DNA from 2 places in the Anthropogastromicrobium sp. genome. Region 2 is predicted to be linked to the other one. Evidence: a T-box and tRNA genes for the amino acid it is inferred to sense, from the RefSeq annotation. Region 2 holds a T-box; the other holds one or more tRNA genes.
The links. A T-box is a leader RNA that pairs with one kind of tRNA and senses whether it is charged. The one in region 2 lies ahead of WJP93_RS00965 (valine--tRNA ligase), so its partner is inferred to be a tRNA-Val.

Region 1 (8,399 bases), on a different contig from region 2:
TGATCGCAGGATATGCTTTTTCCACACGCATAAGGATATGCTTTTCAAGCCATCTTCCAAATCGTTTTTTTCTGCTATAGAGTTCGTGATCAATCTTTTGAATCGTATCATTTCTCTTTACACTGCCGCGAATGATATATGTAGATCCCAAAATATCAACTATTAACACACCAAGCAGTGCCCACAATGCAATCTGCATCATAAATGATGGTACCATATGATAAAGTTTCATCAAAACAGGTGTTACAAACTTAACTGATAAAACGCCTAAGATACCCCATACAATAGAATACTGCAGACAGATGTATCCATCAAGATTCCATCTTTTAGAAGAATAGTCCCACCATTTTTTATGATCCAATTTTTCAAGAATCTTTGCTGTAAACCACTCAAGAAGTGTACTAACTCCCGCACAGCCCAGAAACAAAATCGGTATCTCATCAAACAATTCTGGAAAGCCAATTGTTATAATTACTGCTGCAATGCCATATACAATACAAAGTGGGCTGTTTAGCATACCTCTGTTCATAAATTTTCGGTATTTTAAGACGCAAAAACACGTTTCTGCAATCCACCCAAAAAATGAATATACGAAAAAGAGCCAAAGACACCCGAATAAATCAAGTCCTCCCATTATTTTCCAGTTATCCTTTCAAATTTTCAATTTCTAAAAATCAGTTATAGATCAATTTTTACAGCCGCCACAGCCACCGCAGCCAATCGTACCGTCCATATAAAATTCCGGCTTATCAATTAAGCATACTGCCTGTGAAGAGATGCCCTCTCCTGTTCCTGTAAAGCCTAGTCCTTCTTCTGTTGTTGCCTTAATGTTTACCTGATCGAGTTCAAGATGAAGTGCCTCTGCAATATTTGCTCTCATCTGCTCACGATATCCGGCAAGCTTCGGTCTCTGTGCAATAACAGTTGCATCTATATTGCTGATGTAGTAACAATTTTCCTCAAGAAGTTCTCCTACTCTTTTTAGCAATTCTATGCTTGATGCTCCCTTATATGCCGGATCCGTGTCTGGAAAATGCTGACCAATATCTCCAAGTGCAGCCGCACCAAGCAGCGCATCCATTATTGCATGAAGCAGCACATCTGCGTCAGAATGACCAAGAAGTCCTTTTTCATACGGAATCTCTACACCGCCTAAAATCAGTTTGCGTCCCTCAACGAGGCGATGCACATCATATCCCATACCAACTCTCATATCAAATCTCCTTACCTTTCTTTGTTTTATAATTATCATTTCGTAATCCGCTCATTTTCTTCAAAAAATGGCTACTTACTCATGTTTTTGGCGAGTCAAGAAGTCAGAAATTCTCTTGCATCGGATTTCTGACCTTTTGACCCTGGTATCAATATCATATCACGACTCACTTTTATTTTCCACGCAGAATCTATAAAAATTTTCGGAATTTTTTAAAAAATTTGCTTGACATTTTCTTTGATATGCGCTATACTTCTCTTTGTCAAGGGGTCTTAGCTCAGCTGGGAGAGCATCTGCCTTACAAGCAGAGGGTCATAGGTTCGAGCCCTATAGGCCCCATCTTGGCGGAATAGCTCAGCTGGCTAGAGCACACGGTTCATACCCGTGGTGTCGAGAGTTCAAATCTCCCTTCCGCTACTGACTACAAGGATCGCGCAAGCGGTCCTTTTTTGTGTCATAAAATTTCATCCCACAAAAAAGGAGAGTCTTAATAATAACTCTCCTTTTCCAAAAAAAATTATTAACTAAATCCAAAGAAGCGCTGTGCCAAACCATATCCCCTGCATACAATCGCTCTTCCGACCTTACCTGGAAGATTTAGTGCAATTCCCTGAGCACTAAAACGAAGATGATGCCACATAGTTTGATTTTCTTTTTTCATATAGCTCCAAAGTGCTTCCTTTTTTTGTTTTGAATCCTCTGTGTTAATTAACGCATAATGAACTGTAGTTACCGTACACATAATCTGCAGATAGCTATATAAATAGCTGCGCAGCTTTTTGTTGCTGATCTTTTCAAGATCAAATGCATCAAAGATGATGCGATTGACGCGATCCTGCTGGTCGATTCGCTTCATCATAACCTGCTGATTAACAGACTGATCTTCTCTTCCCGTATAGTACATATAAAAATCTACATCCAGATAGTACATAACGCGCACATATGGAAATGGCTTGTATACATAAATATTATCAACATAGAATGTATGCTTTGGAAGCGTCAGGTTAATTCCCTTTAACAGACTGGTGCGGTATATTACTGCATGCATCAAAAGATAATGACCTGTCTGGAACTTACCTATTTCTTTCCAGCTAAAGAAACGTCCCCTTGGAAGTGTCTTGCGATAATCAATTGACTTCTGGCGAAGCACGTCACCATTCTCGTCATGACGATTGTAAACAAAATTGGAAATCAGCATATCAAGCTCATGATTTTTTTTGACAATACGGCGCAAAAAATCAAGCACCTGCTTATAAGCTTCTGGTGCAAGGCTATCATCACTGTCAACTACTTTAAAGAACAGACCTGTTGCATTTCTGATTCCCGTCGTTACTGCGTCTCCATGACCTCCGTTTTCCTTATGAATTGCCCGCACAATATTCGGATATTTTCTCTCATATTCGTCCGCAATTTCTGCTGTACGGTCTGTTGATCCGTCATCCACGATCAAAATCTCTACCTCATCACCACCCGGAAGCAGCGTTGCCATGCAGCGATCCAAATATGCCTCTGAATTATAGCTTGGAACTGTTATTGTTAAAAGTTTCATCATAAATACCTTTCTGTAACCTAGCAGCATATGCTGCAGTGCAAATTTTCCTGTACAAATACCATACAAGGTGATTATATACAATTTTTCAGGCTACTGCAAGGTCTTTTTGTCAAATACAAAAGTTACTGTTTATGAAAGCCCCTCGGTGCAATAGTTTCTGGCTTATTCGTGAACTGTAATATACACAACTCCTGCAGCTGTTCCTGCAAGACCAATGATGCAGGCAGCCACTGCATATGTCTGCAAATAGCTGCTAAGCCATGTGCTTTGCTGTACAATAATAGATATGAGGTTGGCTGATACATGCAAAATAATTGGTGCTGTAAGCTTTGCGAACCGTTCATATGCCCAAACAAGAAGTGCTCCTAAAATAAATGCGTACAGTGCCTGAAGCAGATTGCCATGAACTGCGGCAAAAATCAAAAGCGCTGCCAAGGCTGACGGCCCCACACTAAGCCACGTACGCATTCTTCTGTAAAGGATACCGCGAAATAAAAGTTCCTCTGCCACTGGTGCTGCAATGCCAACTACAAGTATCTGAAGCCACAGCTTATCTGAATAAAGTGCCTTTGCTACGTTTTTTGCATCTTCTTCTCTGATTGTCTTTAACCCAGTTAACTCAAACAGCATATTAACGCCAATACAGGCACATATTCCAATAATAATCATGATGATTACAGAATAAAGTGACAGCTTCTTGCCTTCCCAGCGAATCTGTTTGGAATCTTTATAAAATAAAATTCCCATAATTATAATACAGGACACTTTTTCAATCAGATTTGCCATCAGACCGCCGTTTGGATAAATACCTAGCACTGCCATTCCTATAGCCATATAGATGACGAGCGGATAGATCAAATTGATCAGTCGCCTCGACAATGGTTGATATCTCATTTTTTATTTCCTTTTCTTATTTTTTCTTCACGTTTTTTCTGATCTGCTTTTTTCATGCGAGCACGAAAAGCCTCTTCTGACTGCCGCTTTTGCTGTGCTTTTGACACAGCAAGAGCTACTGCCTGCTTTTTCTCCTCAAAAGCTATTTTTTTCTCTTCAACAGCCTCCTGCACTAGCTGTTTTCGCTCCTCTGCTGCCAGTCTCCGTTCTTCTGCTGCCGCTTCTGCCGCCAATTTTCCCTCTGCTACAGCATCCGCCACTGCCTGCTTCTTCTCTTCTACACTCTCCTGTACAGCCTCTGCCTGTGCCTTTAGCTTCTCTGCAAATTTCTTAGAATTGATTTCTAAGTTCGGATATGCCTCTCCGATACGGCGAAGCAGTACCGGATCCTCGCGAAGAAGTTGGCGCACCTTTGTGCTGACTTCCTCAGAATTATCTGCTTCTACGCCATCAATTTCCTTTTTAACAAGATTAAATGCAATATGTGATACAATATTATCCCAGATCATCAGCATAACAATTGCACCTGACAGCGTATAAAGAATCCACTGCGGAATGGCATGAATCCATTTCATCAAAACTGGATCAATCAGCTTTACAATTGCCACACCTCCAATTCCAAATAATACCAAGTTTCCAATCCAAATACGGCCATGCAGATTCATTGGCTTTTGGCTGTAATCCCACCAGCGCGCATGGAACATTTTTTCCATGTACCAGCTGACAAAATATTCTAGGACTCCGCAGAGTACAAAAGACGCCAAAAACGTCACAATATAGCTTGCATTTCCGATCAGTCCACCAACTAAAACTGTTACAACAACGGCACCTGAGCCATAAATCGGACAATATGGACCAATTAAAAATCCACGGTTAATAAAACGGTGAAACTGTATATACTTTAATATCACTTCCATGCACCATCCGGCGACAGAATAGCAAAAAAATAGTACGATAAGCTCTGCTATTGTTTGTCTAAGCATTCAATTTTCTCCTTTCAAAACGCATAAGGGGACAATATTTCTATTGTCCCCTGGTGTTGTTTTTAAATAGGTCCCAAAGCCATGTGCTTTCTCGTGCAAGCACGAGCGCACTCTGGCTTTTGTCCCCTGGTGTCTCAAATGGTTGCGATATCGATCAGTGTCAGCTGCTCTTCTCTATTCTCAAGACTAGTAATCAATGCCTTTGCTGTATCGATTGCTGTCAGTACATTTACACCTGTCTCGATTGCATTTCTACGGATAATAAAACCATCATGGCTGTGCTCTGCGCCCTGTGTTGGTGTATCAATGACAAGATCAATCTGATGGCCAAGAATCAAATCAAGAAGATTCGGTGAATCCTGCTCCAGCTTGCTTATATAAAGTGTATCCACTCCCTTTGCACGAAGTGCTGCTCCTGTTCCCTTTGTCGCATAGATCTCGTAGCCAATTGCCTTGAAACGTCTTGCAATATCTACGATCTCTTCCTTATCATCATCGCGAACTGTAATAATCATCTTCTTATACTTTGGAAGATGGAAGCCTGCACCAAGGAAAGCCTTATAAAGTGCCTCGTTAAAGGTCTTGCCGATTCCAAGACACTCACCTGTTGACTTCATCTCTGGTCCAAGTGCAATATCAGCTCCGCGCAGCTTCTCAAAGGAGAATACCGGCATCTTAATTGCGTAATAATCTGCTTCCTTTTGCAAACCTGGCTCATAACCAAGACCACGAATTGTATTTCCAATGATGACCTGTGTTGCCAGATCAACAATCGGGATTCCTGTTACCTTACTGATATACGGTACGGTACGTGAAGAACGCGGATTAACCTCGATTACATAAACAGCTCCCTGATACTCGATAAACTGAATATTAATCAGACCTCTTACATGAAGCGCTCTTGCCAGACGCTTTGTATACTCAACGATAGTTTCTTTTGTCTTCTGACTTATGCTCTTTGCCGGATAAACAGAAATACTATCACCAGAGTGGATACCTGCACGCTCAATGTGCTCCATGATACCAGGAATCAAAATATCCTGTCCATCACATACAGCATCAACCTCAAGCTCCTTACCCATCAGATATTTATCTACAAGAATCGGATGCTCTTGTGCATAACGATTGATAATACCAATATACTGCGTAATATCCTCATCGTTGATTGCAATCTGCATACCCTGACCGCCAAGAACGTATGACGGACGAACAAGAACTGGATAACCAAGCTCATGCGCAACCTTTAATGCCTCTTCTACTGTAAATACAGTGCCGCCTGATGCACGCGGAATCTTTGTCTCGCGAAGAATCTGGTCAAACAGCTCACGATCCTCTGCCGCATCAACGTCTTTTGCGCTCGTTCCAAGAATCGGAACTCCCATCTTCATTAAGGCCTCAGTCAGCTTAATTGCTGTCTGACCGCCAAACTGAACAACAGCGCCGTCTGGATGCTCCAGATTTACAATACTCTCCACATCTTCTGGTGTCAGTGGCTCAAAATACAGCTTATCTGCAATATCGAAATCGGTTGAAACTGTTTCAGGGTTATTATTGATGATAACAGTCTCATAGCCTTCCTTTGCAAATGCCCACGTACAATGAACAGAACAGAAGTCAAACTCAATACCCTGTCCGATACGGATAGGTCCAGAACCAAGAACAAGAACCTTCTTTCTTCCCTCTGTCTTTTTCGCCTCATTCTCGCTTCCAAAAACAGAATAATAATATGGTGTAGTTGCTGCAAACTCTGCTGCACATGTATCAACCATCTTAAAGGCTGCTGTGATGCCATTGTCATAGCGCATCTTCTTTACCTGATCCTCAGTCTTGCCGCTTAAGGATGCGATTAACTTATCCGGGAATTCAATACGCTTTGCTTCCTTTAACAGATCAGGAGTAAGTTCTTCTGTTTTCAGACGTGTCTCCATCTCTACAAGAATAGCAATCTTGTCAATAAACCACGGATCAATCATTGTGATCTGATGGATCTTTTCATAGCTGTAGCCTCTGCGGATTGCCTCTGCAATGCGGAAGATTCTGCGGTCATCGACAATACTCATCTGCTCCTCAAACTCATCTGCCGTCAGCTTGCTGTACTCATCTGTTACAAGGCTGTCAACATGCTGCTCAAGAGAACGAAGTGCCTTCATAAGACCACCCTCGAAGTTATCACAGATTGCCATAACTTCTCCTGTTGCCTTCATCTGTGTTGTCAGCTTTCTTGATGCACTGATAAACTTATCAAATGGCAGTCTCGGAATCTTGACAACGCAGTAGTCTAACATTGGCTCGAAACTTGCGAAGGTTTTCTTTGTGATGGCATTCGGAATCTCATCAAGAGTGTAGCCAAGTGCAATCTTTGCTGCAACCTTTGCAATCGGATAACCTGTTGCCTTTGATGCCAGTGCAGAGGAACGGCTTACACGCGGGTTTACCTCAATAACACAATACTCAAAGCTGTCTGGCTTTAATGCGTACTGAACGTTACATCCTCCAGTAATCTTTAACTCACTGATGATATTTAACGCTGAGGTACGAAGCATCTGATATTCCTTATCACCAAGCGTCTGAGACGGTGCAACAACTATACTATCTCCTGTATGAACACCAACAGGGTCAATGTTTTCCATGTTGCAGACTGTAATTACATTTCCTGCACCATCACGCATTACCTCGTACTCAATCTCTTTCCATCCTGCGATGCAGCGCTCAACCAAAACCTCACCTACACGGGAAAGACGAAGACCATTTCCTAAAATTTCCTCCATCTGCTCTTTGTCATATGCGATTCCGCCGCCGCTTCCTCCAAGTGTGTAGGCAGGACGAAGAACAACTGGATAACCGATCTGTTCTGCAAATTCAAGACCATCTGGAATGTTGTGAACAACCTTAGATGCTGCACAAGGCTCTCCAATCTTTTCCATTGTATCCTTAAATTCCTGACGATCCTCTGCCTTTCTGATCGTCTCTGGTGTAGTACCAATCAAACGGCATCCATATTTTTCAAGAATACCTTTCTCTGCAAGCTCCATACCAAGATTTAGACCAGCCTGACCTCCCAGTGTCGGAAGAACACTGTCAGGACGCTCTTTTTCGATAATCTGCTCTAACACCTCTGCTGTTAACGGCTCGATATAGACATGATCAGCAATTCTTTTATCTGTCATAATCGTCGCCGGATTAGAGTTTACAAGAACAACTGATACACCCTCCTCCTTTAATGAACGGCAGGCCTGTGTACCTGCATAGTCAAACTCTGCTGCCTGGCCGATGACAATCGGACCCGAACCAATTACAAGAACCTTCTTTATACTGCTATCCTTTGGCATTGCTGTGTTTCCTCCTGTCGTCTATTATTTATTTTTTCCTGCTGCCATCATATCTAAAAATCTATCAAACAAGTAAGCACTGTCCTGCGGTCCCGGGCAAGCCTCCGGATGATACTGAACTGTAAAAATGTTCTTTCCTGTATAAGAAAGACCCTCATTTGTTCCATCATTTACATTTACAAATGCCGGCACAGCAACATTTGGATCAAGCTTGTCGGTATCTACAACATAGCCATGATTTTGAGAGGTAATATAAACTCTTCCTGTCTTTAAATCCTTTACCGGATGATTGCCGCCGCGATGACCATATTTCATCTTATGTGTATCAAGACCATTTGCCAGTGCCATCAGCTGATGACCAAGACAAATTGCAAAAATCGGAACGTTAGAATCATACAGCTTTTTGATCTCCTTAATGATCTCTGTAC
Region 2 (8,399 bases):
GCATGAACGCAGCAATAATCGAACTCAATACCCTGACCAATACGGTTTGGACCACCGCCAAGAATCATAATCTTTGGCTTATCGCTATTTACTGGGTTCTTATCTGGTGCATTATAGGTAGAGTAGTAGTATGCGCTGTCCTTTGTACCGCTTACATGAATACCTTCCCAAGCTTCTTCAACACCAAGCTCGATGCGGCGGTTGCGAACATCATCTTCAGATACAGCAAGAAGCTGGCTTAAATATTTATCTGAGAAACCATTCTTCTTTGCAGAGATAAGCTGTGCATCAGATGGAAGCGCACCCTTGCAGGCAAGCAGTGCTTCTTCTTCATCAACAAGCTCCTTCATCTGCTCGATGAAATACTTCTTTACCTTTGTAATCTCAAAGATTTCATCAACAGTGGCACCCTTTCTAAGTGCTTCATACATGATGAAATGACGTTCACTTGATGGTGTAATTAAGAGCTTTAACAAATCTTCCTTTGTCTTTGCATTGAAGTCCTTTGCAAAGCCAAGACCATAGCGGCCAATCTCAAGGCTTCGGATTGCCTTCTGGAAAGCTTCTTTGTAAGTCTTTCCGACACTCATAACTTCACCAACAGCGCGCATCTGTGTGCCAAGCTTATCCTGAACACCCTTAAACTTCTCAAATGCCCAGCGAGCAAACTTGATAACAACGTAGTCACCGTCTGGAACATATTTATCAAGAGTGCCATACTTTCCACATTCAATATCCTTTAAGGTCAGTCCGGCTGCCAGCATAGCAGAAACAAGAGCAATCGGGAAACCAGTTGCCTTAGATGCAAGAGCGGAAGAACGAGAAGTTCTTGGATTGATCTCAATGACAACGATACGATCACTAACAGGGTCATGAGCGAACTGCACGTTTGTACCACCAATTACACGTACGGAGTCAACGATGCGGTAAGCCTGCTCCTGAAGACGCGCCTGAAGCTCCTTGGAAATGGTAAGCATTGGAGCAGCACAGAAGGAATCACCTGTATGAACACCAAGAGGGTCAATATTTTCAATGAAACATACAGTGATCATGTTTCCTTCTTCATCACGAACAACCTCTAACTCAAGCTCTTCCCAACCAAGAATGGACTCCTCAACAAGAACCTGGCCTACAAGACTGGCCTGAAGACCTCTTGCACAAACGGTCTTTAACTCTTCCTTGTTGTATACGAGACCACCGCCGGCACCTCCCATTGTGTAGGCAGGACGAAGAACAACTGGATAGCCAAGCTTATCAGCAATTGCGAGTGCCTCATCAACTGAATAGGAAACTTCACTGCGTGCCATTTCAATGCCGATCTTATTCATTGATTTTTTAAATTCAATACGATCCTCACCACGTTCAATAGCATCAATCTGAACACCGATTACCTGAACGTGATATTTGTCCAGAATGCCCTCTTTTGCAAGTTCTGAACAAAGATTCAAACCAGACTGACCGCCAAGATTTGGAAGAACTGCGTCCGGACGCTCTTTTGCGATAATCTGTTCAAGACGATGTACATTGAGCGGTTCAATGTAGGTAACATCGGCAATTTCCGGGTCTGTCATGATGGTTGCCGGGTTGGAGTTAACCAGGACAATTTCATAACCTAACTTGCGAAGAGCCTTACAAGCCTGTGTTCCGGAATAGTCAAATTCGCAGGCCTGACCAATAATAATGGGGCCAGATCCGATAATCAAAACTTTGTTGATGTCTGTTCTCTTTGACATGATATTCTCCTTTAGTCGTTTTTTGTAGATCAAAGCGGGATAAGAGACTTCCTTAACCTTTCTTATTATAAAGGAAAATTCAAAAATATGATAGAGGGAAATTCAAAAAAAAGTTAAATTTCGTGATTTTCTCTAATTTTTTTCCAACCATCAACAAGATCTGGACCGCCCTCTCGAATAAATACAGGTATTTCATCGATTGGAGCAGTTACATGAAGTGTCTGACCGCCCTCGTAAACTTCACCATTCATGAGCAATGTCCATTTATTGCCAGATGGAAGATAAACATCGCGCTCATTCTGATCCTCGTAAAGAATCGGTGCAACGAGGATAGAAGGTCCAAACATATATTGTTCCTTTAATTCCCAGCAAACATCCTGCTCTGGGAAATCGTAAAACATTGGACGCATAATAGGCTTGCCGTACAGATGAGCTTCCTCCATCAGTTTTCTTGTATATGGACGCATCAGCTCTCTTAAGAAGATATAGCGTGTTAAAATTATTTCATTTTCTGCACCGTAGCTCCAAATTTCATTGTCACCGCCAGTAAAGAGTGCCGGACGGCCATCTGCGTGAAATACACGTCTGTCATCGCAGTCACGATCACCGTGCAGACGCATAACAGGGCAAAATGTTCCCCACTCAAACCAACGAACAAAAAGCTGTTGGAAACGTGGATCTTCTGGACGTGCACCTGAAAAGCCGCCGATATCAGTTGTCCACCACGGAATACCAGCAATTCCCATATTTAATCCTGCACTGACCTGACGACGGAATGTTGGCCAGTCACTGTGGATATCACCAGACCAAACGAGTGCACCATAGCGCTGGCTGCCAGCCCACGCACAGCGGACAAGATTTACAACTGTTTTTTCACCTTGCTCCTTCAGACCTTCATAGAAGGTACGGGAAAAATACTGAGGATAAACATTTCCAATCTGGATATCTGGTCCAAGATAGTAGCGATAGTTATCATAATCATAGCCAAGATACTCAGGCTCTGCTTCATCCAGCCAGAATACGCGGATACCTTTATCATAATAGTTTTGACGGCATTTATCCCATACATAGCGGCGTGCAGCAGGATTAGTAGGATCAAAGAAAACACTTTCACCGCCAAAACGCATACAAATCTCAACACCGTGCTCTGTTTTAACGAGGAGTCCTTTTTGCTTCATTTCTGCAAAATTTTCACTTTGCGTGTCAATCTGCGGCCATACAGAAACCATAAGCTCCATGCCCATCTCTTTTAATTCCTTAACCATGGCATCAGGATCTGGGAAGAATTCTTCTTCAAATCGGAAATCACCCATTTTTGGCCAGTGGAAGAAATCACATACAATCACATCGACTGGGATTTTTTTCTCATGGTACTTTCTGGCAACAGAAAGAAGCTGCTCCTGATTCCAATAACGAAGCTTGCACTGCCAAAAGCCAAGTCCATATTCTGGCATCATTGGTGTAGTTCCAACAGCTCTTCCATATGCCTGCTCAATTTCATCAGGGGTATCTCCGGCTGTAATCCAATAATCCATCTGCTTGGTGCTTGCTGCATACCAGTCTGTCACATTTTTTCCAAATGTAACCTGACCAATAGCTGGGTTATGCCATAAGAAGCCATAGCCAAGACTGGAAAGAACGAAAGGAACACTTGCCTGAGAATTTCTATGTGCAAGTTCAAGTGTGGTATATTTTAAGTCAAGATCATCCTGCTGATACTGACCCATTCCAAACAGCTTTTCATTTTGAGCAGATGCGAAGGAAACATGCAGGTTGTAAGCACCGCCAATAATTCCGTGGAAGCGTCTGCTGTCTTTATTGAGAGCACCGCCGTCGCCTGTTTCTTTAAGCAGCAGCTTTTTGTTCTGGTTGTAGTAGGAAATGACACATTTGTGATTCCAGTCGCTTACTTCAATGCGTGCTGTTATTTTTCCGTTTGTAATACTTGCTTCATATTCGGATACTGAAATCGATGGTACAATTGCTTTATCAGCTTCATTCAGCTCAATAAGTGCATAGTCAGTATCACAGATTGGACCCTGCATAACAGAGCGAACACGCAGACTATTCTTGCCCCAAGGTTCAATACGTAAAAGTTCTCCATCATTTTCGTAAATAAGGGCATTGCCCTCTTGATGCATAGTATTCATAAATCCACCTTTCTGTCAATTATCATCTTGTATTGACATCATTTAATAGCTTTATCATACAAAAAATAAAAAAGAAATACTTGAAAAATGGTATCAAAAAGTAGCACTATATTGCGCATTTTTTTAAAATGTGTTACGATATAGAAAAGAAAGGAGCGTGAAAATGAGTACACAGAAAAAAGATCAATATAGAGAAACAGTACCTCACAAATCTCATTTTGTTCCAGTGTCTGTTCATACAACAAAAATAGAAATTCCTACAGAAACAGATGGTGTAGCAGCGCTGCCAGAAAAAAACTTCCCAGCACTTTATCTTCACTGGCATCCAGAACTGGAGTTTTTCTATGTGGAGGAAGGAGAAGTAGAGTTTTTTATTGAAAATCATGCATTTCTTTTAAAGAAAGGAGATGGTATTTTCGTGCCTCCAAAGCTTATGCATTGGGCAAGAACTAAAGGGACTGTTTTATTTCATGCCGCAGTAGCTGATCCGCTGTGGCTTATTTCACCGCATAACTCAGAATGCTTTCAAAAATATATGTATCCTGTTTGCAGTGGATCATGGAAGTATGCCGTAACATTTACGTCAGAAAAAAATTGGCATAAGGAAATATTAACGCAGCTGAAATTTATATTTTCTATGGATGAGGAGAAAATTGCAGCAAAGGAACTTTTGATTCAGGGAACGTTTTTAATGATCTGGCAAAAATTGTATGATCATCATTTAAAGTCATTTTATCCAGATGCAAAAAAAAGAAGACCGCAGCTTGAATATCTGCAAAAATCAGTGTCATATATTGAGACACATTACATGGAAGATTTAACGCTTGAAGAACTTGCCAGTCTGGTTCATCTAAGCAGAGGTCAATTTTGCAGATTGTTTCAGGCATGGACAGGAATGACACCATTTTGTTATCTAAACAGATGCCGTGTGTTAAACAGCAGCCAGATGCTTGCCAGATCTTCTAAAAAAATCAGTGAGGTAGCGTCATTATGTGGCTTTAATAGCATAAGTTATTTTAACCGCACATTTCTAAAAATAACGGGAATGACTCCATCTTCGTATCGTAAGGAAATGGCTCTTATGCAAAATCATGAAATATAATTGTAAGAAAATAGTCTGGATTTATAGAGATAGAAATAGTATAATATATATAGAAGTATAAGAAAAACTGAAAAAGGAGGGTTTTGCTATGAAATTAACATTTAATGGAGCTGCTCATGAAGTGACAGGAAGCTGTCATTGTCTGGAGGCATGTAATAAGAATATTATTGTTGATTGTGGCATGGAGCAGGGACGTGATATTTATGTGAATGAAGAACTGCCGTTTCCAATTTCCCAGATTGATTATGTTTTTCTGACGCATGCGCATATTGATCACTCTGGAATGCTGCCGTATCTTTATAAAAATGGTTTTCGTGGAAGTATTTTTGCAACAAAGGCAACGACGCAGCTATGTCGAATCATGTTGAAGGATAGCGCTCATATTCAGGAGTCTGAAGCAGAGTGGAAAAACAGAAAAAATAAGAGAAGTGATGCAGAGCCGGTGGTTCCTGTCTATACTATTGAGGATGCAGAAAATGTGCTGACATATTTTGTTCCATGTGAATATGAAAAAAAGATTGATATTGCACCAGGCATTCAAATCAGGATGAGAGATGTTGGCCATTTGCTTGGCTCAGCGTCTATTGAGGTATGGTTGACAGAAGCAGGACATACAAAGAAAATTGTGTTCTCCGGTGATATTGGAAATATGAATCAGCCATTGATTAAAGATCCATTATATGTGGACGATGCCGATTATGTTGTTATGGAATCAACGTATGGAAATAGAAGTCATGATCAGGGCATTTCTCTTTTAGACTGTAAAAGTGAGTTAAAGCAAATTTTAAAGGAGACACTTGCTGCCGGCGGAAATTTAGTGATCCCTTGTTTTGCAGTTGGACGTACACAGGAAATATTATATTTTTTAAGACAGCTTAAGGTAGATCATGAACTGCCAGAATTTGAACATACAGAAGTCTTTGTGGATAGTCCGCTTGCTGTGGAGGCTACAAATATTTTTATGACAAATACACAGGAATGCTTTGATGAGGAAGCCATGGCACTTGTGCGTCAGGGAATTAATCCGATTCGTTTTCCGGGACTTCGATTGTCCGTGAGCGTAGAGGAATCACGTGCTATCAATGAAGATCCAAAACCCAAGGTCATTCTCTCAGCATCTGGCATGTGCGATGCCGGACGAATCCGTCATCATTTAAAACATAATCTTTGGCGACCAGAATGCACCATTTTATTTGCTGGTTATCAGGCAGAGGGAAGCCTTGGCTGCGTGCTGTTAGGCGGTGCAAAAAATATAAGACTTTTTGGAGAAGAAATTTGTGTAAAGGCACGAATTGCACGCATGACGGGAATAAGCGGTCACGCAGACAGAGAAGGACTTGTGCGCTGGGTAAGCCATATTGCACCTAAGCCAACACATGTATTTGTTGTTCATGGAGAGGATACTGTCACAGATTCATTTGCATCTCTTTTGACAACTACCTATGGGATTAATGCAACGGCACCATACACAGGAGAATCGTGGGATTTGCTGTCAGATCAAAAAATTCGTGAAGGAACAAGAGAGTATGTTAAGAAGGATTATCAGCCAAGAGAAGGCCGGATGAGTGATGTATATCGAAAACTGTTTGATGCAGCACAGCAGCTTCTAGCTATTGTAAAAAAATACAGAGAAGGTGCCAATAAAGATATTCGCCGTTTCACAGAAGATATTGAAAAGTTGTGCAGACGTTGGGATAAATAAAAATAATAAAAAGCTTGACATTGCATATTTTTGTGATATACTGTGCGTAACAATTACAGACAAAAAGCATTGACGAGGAGGAGTACATGCAGTTTCCGGATGGACAGAGAGAAATTGGTTGGTGAAAAATTTCGTGAAGGACGCATGGAAGTAGCCTTTGAGCTTTGGATCGAACAGGTATATTTTTACAGCTTTAGTAGACTCCAACGGAGATTCCCACCGTTATAAGGGAAGCAATATCGGAATTAAAAATAAATTCCCGTATTGTATTGAGTGCAGAAGTATTTCTGAATCTAGGTGGTATCACGGACATGTATGTTCGCCCTGGGCGTTTGGCTCAGGGCGTTTTTTTGTCTGTGTTGGATAATCTTTATATTCAGGAGGAATCTGTAATGGAAAAAAAGTATGATTTTCAAAAGGCAGAGAAAGCATTGGAGAAAATGTGGCAGGATAATGATATCTATCGCTATCAGAATGGAAAAGAGAGAAAAATCTTTTCAATTGATACGCCGCCGCCGACTGTAAGCGGAAAGCTTCATATTGGTCATGTATTTTCCTATACACAGGCAGAGATGATTGCGCGTTTTAAGAGGATGCAGGGATACGATGTATTTTATCCATTTGGTTTTGATGATAATGGACTGCCGACAGAGCGCTTAGTTGAGCGCGATGAAAAAATTCGGGCAAATCAGATGCCTCGAAGTGAATTTCGGGCAAAGTGTATGAAAACGATAGGAACTTACGAGGGCGAGTTTAAAGAACTGTGGAGTCGTCTGGGTTTTAGTGTAGACTGGAATTTGCAGTATCAGACAGTATCAGATCGGGCACAAAGAATTTCACAGCGCTCTTTTATTGAGCTGGCAAAGAAGAGAAAAGCCTACATGAAGACATCTCCAGTACTGTGGTGTACTGAATGCCAAACTTCAATTGCACAGGCCGAGCTTGAGACAAAAGAGTGTGAGACGGTATTTAACTATCTGAATTTTACTACACCTATTGGCAATCTCTTGATTGCGACAACAAGACCAGAACTGCTTGCTGGATGCGCCTGCATTTTTGTTCATCCAGATGATACGCGATATAAGAAGTTTATCGGTCAGAAAGCAATAGTTCCGTTATATGATTTTGAAATTCCAATTCTTGCAGATGATACTGTAGCGATGGACAAGGGAACTGGCGTAGTTATGTGTGCATCATTTGGTGATTCAGCCGACGTTGAGTGGTATCAGAAGCATAAGTTAACATCTAAGGAAGTGATTCTTGCAGATGGAACAATCAGCGAGAAAATTGATTTTATAGGGAAAATGACTGTAAAAAAGGCCAGAGCGTATATCATTGAATTACTAAAGAAGCAAAATCTTTTGGTAAAACAAGAGACGATTCATCATATGGTTGCTGTTCATGAGCGCTGTCAGCATGAGGTTGAGTTCATTATGTCAAAACAGTGGTATATTGATGTTCTCTCAGAGAAGGACCGTTTTTTAAAGGCAGCAGATGAGATTCGATGGCATCCAGAGCATATGAAGAACCGCTATAAAATTTGGGTTGAAAACTTAAAGTGGGATTGGTGTATTTCAAGACAGCGTTATTTTGGTGTTCCATTTCCAGTATGGTACTGCAAAAAGTGTGGCAAACCGATTTTTGCAGAGGAGAGCCAACTGCCAGTAAATCCGCTTGAGCAGAGTCCATTAAAAGCATGTACGTGCGGCTGT

Region 1: it encodes a tRNA-Val, which carries the amino acid that the T-box ahead of WJP93_RS00965 (valine--tRNA ligase) is inferred to sense. The anticodon was not compared.

Annotation. Positions count from the first base shown of each region.
Region 1 is NZ_JAXWCK010000049.1:4,797-13,195, forward strand. It holds gene WJP93_RS11375 (putative ABC transporter permease) at 1-634, opposite strand, end outside; gene ispF (2-C-methyl-D-erythritol 2,4-cyclodiphosphate synthase) at 686-1,213, opposite strand; tRNA gene WJP93_RS11385 (tRNA-Val) at 1,480-1,552, shown strand; tRNA gene WJP93_RS11390 (tRNA-Met) at 1,557-1,630, shown strand; gene WJP93_RS11395 (glycosyltransferase family 2 protein) at 1,734-2,762, opposite strand; gene WJP93_RS11400 (CPBP family intramembrane glutamic endopeptidase) at 2,928-3,659, opposite strand; gene WJP93_RS11405 (putative ABC transporter permease) at 3,656-4,642, opposite strand; gene carB (carbamoyl-phosphate synthase large subunit) at 4,777-7,971, opposite strand; gene WJP93_RS11415 (carbamoyl phosphate synthase small subunit) at 7,996-8,399, opposite strand, start outside.
Region 2 is NZ_JAXWCK010000012.1:23,658-32,056, forward strand. It holds gene carB (carbamoyl-phosphate synthase large subunit) at 1-1,733, opposite strand, end outside; gene WJP93_RS00950 (TIM-barrel domain-containing protein) at 1,847-3,883, opposite strand; gene WJP93_RS00955 (AraC family transcriptional regulator) at 4,047-4,985, shown strand; gene WJP93_RS00960 (MBL fold metallo-hydrolase) at 5,074-6,687, shown strand; T-box leader at 6,748-7,017, shown strand; gene WJP93_RS00965 (valine--tRNA ligase) at 7,080-8,399, shown strand, end outside.